One region of the Paenibacillus sp. NRS-1760 genome, then DNA from elsewhere that is predicted to be linked to it. Evidence: riboswitches for the same ligand, from Rfam matches in the RefSeq annotation. Region 1 holds a riboswitch; the other holds the start of a gene.

What was found. A riboswitch is a leader RNA that binds a small molecule or an ion and turns the genes downstream of it on or off. The one in region 1 is predicted to bind cyclic di-AMP.
Region 2: another riboswitch for cyclic di-AMP. It lies ahead of ACIFSR_RS16940 (C40 family peptidase); the one in region 1 lies ahead of ACIFSR_RS22490 (TrkH family potassium uptake protein).

What each region holds. Positions count from the first base shown of each region.
Region 1 covers NZ_JBITPK010000014.1:699,383-702,807, forward strand. Annotated here, with positions in the region: gene ACIFSR_RS22485 (CPBP family intramembrane glutamic endopeptidase) at 1-591, opposite strand, end outside; cyclic di-AMP (ydaO/yuaA leader) riboswitch at 837-1,041, shown strand; gene ACIFSR_RS22490 (TrkH family potassium uptake protein) at 1,131-2,471, shown strand; gene ACIFSR_RS22495 (potassium channel family protein) at 2,490-3,152, shown strand; gene ACIFSR_RS22500 (LysR family transcriptional regulator) at 3,254-3,425, opposite strand, start outside.
Region 2 covers NZ_JBITPK010000013.1:312,407-315,831, forward strand. Annotated here, with positions in the region: gene ACIFSR_RS16935 (MATE family efflux transporter) at 1-1,246, shown strand, start outside; cyclic di-AMP (ydaO/yuaA leader) riboswitch at 1,482-1,616, shown strand; gene ACIFSR_RS16940 (C40 family peptidase) at 1,620-2,096, shown strand; gene ACIFSR_RS16945 (chromate transporter) at 2,231-3,418, shown strand.

The DNA.
Region 1 (3,425 bases):
AAGAGCGTTAACCAATACGTTAAGATGAGCATTTTTAATGGAATAACCTGCAGGAGGCTTAGGCTGCCAGTCGCCATTAGGCAATATTTGACCGCCTATGAATTCAGTACCGCTGAAATTTCCTGCAGTTAGGAAGGCAATAGCTTCTTTTGCTTTATCTGCATCTGATAGCTGTTCCCCCTCAAGCTTCAAGTTCCAAGCTACGACTTTCCCGCTATGCATATGTAGATAAACATATCCGCTGCCGCCGCTTGCGAATTTAAGATCAACCTGAAACGTATCTGTAGGAAACCTAGGGTCATATTTATCCGTATATGCTTTGACTAGCTCATATTTAGATAAGTAGCCATTCATAATTTTATCGGTTTGATGTACGGCTTTAGCCGATTTCACCTTCAAGCCTGTTTCTTTTTCAACAAATGCAGACGCCTTATCCTCCGCCGCTGATTTCGTTATGACCTTGGTATTCATTTCGCCAGATGAGATAGCCGTAATCATGGGAACGATTTGTACGGCCCCATAAATAATAAAGCAAGCAACTGCTGCCCATATAAATCGTTTCCATTCATTGGGTTTAATAGAATCAATCATAGTTTCACCTCAACTGTCTTCATAATAAATAGCTCATTTTATTACCTTAACATATGAATCCCTAAATTATCCAATGAAAATGACCGTTTGTTTTCAAAAAAATGCGAAATAACGATGTCCAGCAAGCTAGCTATGTGCTGGTTCGTCCCATTGCCCTAATTTGAGCTAATATCGTCCTGTTTGTCATAAACGTCACCTTTATATCAGGAGTGCTTAGGGATTATAATCGTTATCGTCATACTAATTGCATAGCATAGCCGAATTTCCTAAGGAAATCGGGGGAACCATAAAGTTGTCTAAATGGATGAACCTGCTGAAAGCAAAGCAGTTTAACATTAGATAGCATGGGGTGAATTTTAGCGGTGAAGCATCGTCTTCTTCCGCTGAATAGGGCTGCCTGTCCAGGCCCGAATCCGTCAGCTAACCTCGAAGGCGTATTGGAACAGGACTCATCGCACGAGCACTTGAGTTTCCAGTGCTTTTTTTTATGCTTAAAAACAAAAATGACAATATGACATAATCAAAAAGAAGGGAAATGGATGAAGGTTAGTTGGAATGTTTTGAAGTGGTCACCCCCGCGTATTTTGGTAAGTGGATTCGCTCTTATTATATTGCTGGGTGCCTTATTATTATCCATGCCTTTTGCATCGGTAAGCGGTGAGAGATTGCCTTTTATAGATGCGCTGTTTACGGCAACTTCGGCAACCTGTGTAACAGGGTTAGTTGTCGTTGATACTGGAACTTATTTCTCTATATGGGGTCAAATCATATTAATGTGCCTGTTCCAGCTTGGTGGACTCGGATTTATGACGATGGCGACGCTGGTAGCGCTCGTACTTCGCAAGAGGATTTCGCTGCGTGAGCGGCTTTTGCTGCAGGAATCCATGAACCAGTCGAGCATGGAAGGCATCGTGCGTTTGATTAGACGCGTTATTGTGTATTCATTGACAATAGAGCTTATTGGCGCTGCGTTGTTTGCTTCGAGGTTTGCATTTGATATGCCGCTGGGCAAAGCGATTTATTTTGGAGCCTTTCATGCGGTTTCATTGTTTAACAATGCTGGTTTTGATATTTTTGGGAACTATCGCAGCTTGACCTTATACGTATCTGATCCAGTCGTCAATATTGCAGCTATGATGCTGATCATATCGGGTGGACTCGGCTTTGTTGTTATGTCGGACCTGATGGAGTTCCGCAAAAACCGCAAGCTGTCACTGCACAGTAAGGTCGTGCTATCTATGACAGGAACGCTTATTGCAGTAGGGACACTCGTCATATTTATTTTTGAATTCTCGAATTCGAAGACACTGGGCTCTCTGGACTGGGGCGGGAAAATTTTGTCTTCGTTCTTCCAGTCGGTAACGCCGCGGACGGCAGGAGCCAATACGCTTGATTATACGGCTATTCGGCAAGCGACGATGTTTTTCACCATTATATTAATGTTTATTGGCGCCTCGCCCGGCTCGACGGGCGGCGGCATCAAAACAACAACCTTTGCAACGTTGGTCGGCGCTGTATTTGCAATGATTAGAGGACGAGAGGACATCGTTCTTTTCCGTTACAGATTAGGCAAAGACAGAATTTTTAAAGCACTCACGATTACTTTGATCTCTTTATCGCTTGTCATTATTGTAACGATGATCTTGTCGATGACGGAGGATCAAGCTTTTATAAAGCTATTGTTTGAAGCGACATCAGCATTTGGAACAGTAGGATTATCCGTTGGTGTTACGCCAGAGCTGAGCCTTGTTGGGAAAATAGTCATTGCATTAACCATGTTTGCCGGAAGACTTGGACCCCTGACGCTCGCATACGCGCTTGGGCCTCGTACAGAGAAAGAGCTTTATCGGCATCCAGAGGGCAAAATTACGATTGGATAGGAGACTTTGCAAGTGGGAATTAAAAAGAAACAATTTGTCATCATCGGCTTAGGGAGATTTGGTTCGAGCTTAGGGCGCGAACTCGTCCAGCTTGGCCATGAGGTGCTTGGAATAGATAAGGATGAGGAAGCCGTTCAGGACATGAGCGGTATTCTAACCTATGCTGTATCAGCTGATTGTACGGATGAAGAAGCGCTGCGCTCCTTGGGTGTAAGAAACTTTGATTGCGGAGTTGTCGCGATTGGCGATGACATTCAATCCAGCATTTTGACAACCATACTGCTTAAGGATTTGGAAGTGAAGCAAGTTGTAGCGAAAGCTTTGACTGAACTGCATGGCCGGGTGCTTGAGAAAATCGGTGTCGACCGCGTGGTCTATCCTGAGCGCGATATGGGTATTCGAGTTGCGCATCAGCTAGTATCCCCAAATCTATTAGATTATATCGAGCTTTCCAAAGAGTATACGATCGCCGAGCTTGCTGTACCGCAATGCTTGGATGGCAAGTCATTGCATGATCTTAATCCGCGAGCTAGATTTGGATGCAGCATCGTAGCCATAAATAAGCCCAATGGCATCATTATTGCACCGACAGCAACGGATGTCCTTTCACTTCGTGATGTCATGGTTATTATAGGAACAAATGAGCAAATAGAAGACTTCGAAGCATCCGTTATCCGTTAATTTTTTTATGTAGTGGAAGAGGCTTATCATTAGAAAAGGCAGATTAGGCTGAAATGGATTTGGAAGTGTAATATTGGAAATGCTGAAGGACAGCAGCTATTTTAAAAGCTGCTGTCCTTTTTGCTGGGGAAGCCTGCTGCAAGCTCGTTGATCCAAAGGCGAACGGACGGGCTGAGGGCGGCCGAGTCCGCATGAATGAGCGAGGTGGTACGTTTTGTATCTTCAAGTTCTCGAATGGGAATGACGGTAAGATCATTGTCTTCAAGCAGTTGA
Region 2 (3,425 bases), on a different contig from region 1:
GCTAAGCAGCTACTCTGATGGAGCAGTGGCAGCGGTTGGGATAGCTAACCAGATTTTAGTTGTAGTGGGCTTGATGTTTGGCTTTGTTACGGTGGGTACAAGTGTCATTCTCAATCAATGGCTCGGCGCAGGCAACTTGCATGGCGCCGATCGAATCGGGAGAACGGCGCTTACTTTGAATGTTATGCTTGGTTTAATAGCTAGCGTAGGATTGATTGTCTATGCCGACGTGTTTTTAGCGCTTTTTAAAGTGCCCCAGGATGTGATGGCAGAAGGAGTCAGCTATTTATCGATTGTCGGCAGCTCCGTCTTCATCACAGCAATCAGCATGACGTTAGGTACTATTTTACGATGCCGCGGTATTGTGAAAGAAATGATGTTCATCGCATTGGGGATAAATGTACTGCATATTACTTTAAATTATCTGGTGCTGATGGAGCCCTTCGGCTTACCTAATTTAGGTGTAGAAGGAGTAGCAGCATCTACATGGATAACCCGTGCCATAGGGATGATCGCTTATTTGATATTATGTATTCGAAGCTTGGAGTATAAGGTTGGCTTGATTAGTCCATTTAAGATTCAAAGAAAAAATATTGGCCTTATATTTAAACTAGGTATTCCTTCGGCAGGTGAGCATGTTTCTTATAATCTTTCACAGGTTGTAATCACATATCTAATCACGCTGATCGGTACGGCAGCGTTAACGACAAAAATTTATTCGCAGAGCATAACTTCTTTTGTTTTTGTTTTTTCAATGGCAATAGGTCAAGGAACGCAAATTATTGTTGGACATCTGATTGGAGCCCATCAGAAGGATGATGCTTATCGATCCAGTATTCAAAGTTTGAAGCTGGCGTTTGTCATTTCGCTTGCGCTTGGTATTTTCATCTATAGCTTCTCAGGTCTATTGCTCAGCCTCTTTACTAATGATGCAGAAATTATATTGTTAGGCAAGCAGCTCATGTTGTTATCGATTATGCTGGAGCCGGCTCGGGCTTGCAACATGGTGCTTATCAGTTGTCTAAATGCGGCTGGAGATGTGAAATTTCCAGTTGCTGCCGGGTTAGTATCCATGTGGGGGATTAGTGTACCGCTTGCATACGTGTTCGGGATTGTGTTCGACATGGGGTTGGTAGGAATATGGTTGGCCTTTTCAATCGATGAATGGATAAGAGCTTTACTGATGCTCTACAGATGGAGGAGACGTTCTTGGCAAAAGGTCGATATTTTGGCGAAACTTGCTTAACTAGAAAGAGTAACTGTATGAAAATACGGATACTCTTTTTTTGTGTTTAAACCGTTATATTTTGAAATTGTGATTGCAAATTCATCTATTTTAATGACAAAAAAATCAGCACCTTTGACAAAAATCATGTAGTGAACAGCTAAATAAATATTAATAATGAAGAAAAATGAAAGTATTCTAATAAACCAATTGCAGGATTATGGTAAAAACAATCGAATTTAACGATACTATAAGGTTTATTCACATGCCGAGTTCTGTATATCGGAAACGGGGGAACCACCCAGGGTGAATTGCTTAATGTATTTATTTAAGCATAGGGATCTTCAACCGAACCCATAAGCTAACCTCGTAGGCACCGAAGGGAGAAGTTGTTTTGAAGAAGGGTTTTATTTTATTGTTATCCTGCTTGCTGCTGCTTACTGGAGGAGGAAGCGTGCTTGCAGATAAGTCGGACAAGTCAGTGCTTACGAATTCCATAAGCGAGGTTGTTGGAACTCCTTATAAATGGGGAGGCACAACGAGCAAAGGGTTTGACTGCTCGGGTTTTATTCTACATATTTTTAATCAATTTGATGTTAAGCTGCCTAGAACATCTCAATCGCAATCAGACACAGGCACAGAGGTCAATAAAGATGAACTACGCGTGGGTGATCTAGTGTTCTTCAACACAAGCGGCAAAGGCGTTTCTCATGCGGGCATTTATATTGGGGATGGTAAATTTGCTCATTCTTCTACAAGCAAAGGGGTTACGATTACAAATCTTAACGATTCTTATTACGCAAAGCGTTATGTAACAGCAAGGCGTGTCGTAACGGAAGATACATTTGCTGCGATGATGGAGTCTAAATAAAGCGTAATGATTTTACAAACCACCTTACGAGGTGGTTTTTTTTATGTAACCATTTATTAAGTATTTGTTAAAGGGTTGTAAGTCAATAATTCGCAAGCTTACAATGTAAGTATCATGAGTAATGGAATGAGGCTATAGGATTGAAAAGAGGAACAATCGCATCTTTGGTAGAGGTACTGGCTGTATCTACTAAACTAGGACTTACCTCATTTGGAGGTCCGATAGCCCATCTGGGTTATTTTCACAATGAGTATATTCGTCGCCGTAAATGGATGGATGAAAGAAGTTATGCAGACCTCGTTGCTTTATGTCAGTTTCTACCCGGGCCAGCCAGCAGTCAAGTTGGGATCGGTATAGGGATAGTTAGGGCTGGGTTATTGGGCGGACTAGTGGCTTGGTTAGGGTTCACACTGCCATCGATCATTGCATTAGTGGCCTTTGCTTTTCTGCTGCAAGGATTTGATCTTGGAAACACAGGTTGGATTCATGGATTGAAAATTGTAGCGGTGGCCATCGTTGCTCATGCCATTCTAGGGATGGGGCAGAAACTAACACCGGATCGAAATAGAGCTACGATAGCAGTCATCGCTGCTGCGGTAACGTTATATTGGCAAGCGGCCTATAGTCAAGTGATCATTATTGCTGCAGCTGGACTGATCGGGGTATGGTTATATCGTATGAAAACAGTCGAGGGAACTCCTGATCTGAACATTCGAATTAGCCGTTCCCTTGCGATCTCCTGCCTCGTTATATTTCTCACGCTTCTAATTGTTTTGCCATTTCTAAGGCAATGGGGAAATATGGAATGGATTGCGATGTTCGATAGCTATTATCGTGCAGGCTCACTGGTGTTTGGAGGCGGACATGTTGTGCTGCCGCTACTTGAGAATGAAGTTGTCTTTACCGGATGGGTTAATGAATCGGATTTTTTAGCAGGTTATAGCGCTGCGCAGGCTGTTCCTGGACCACTTTTTACATTCGCTAGTTATCTTGGTACTCTCTCTGGTGGATTAACTGGAGCCATTGTTGCAACTACTGCAATTTTTTTACCGGCATTTCTTCTCGTTGCTGGAACATTGCCGTTTTGGAATATGTTGCGAAATAACTCAAAAATCCAAGGTGCATTAGTTGGCGTTAACGCCGCTGTAGTTGGCATATTGCTGGCTGCACTGTATGATCCGCTTTGGACTAGCGCGATAGTAGAGTCAGGTGATTTTATGCTGGCTGCCGTATTGTTTATTATGCTTGTTTTTTGGAAGCTTCCACCTTGGATGATTGTTGTGGCCGGTGCATTAGGCGGAATGGTCCTTGAACTTATTTAATAATTAA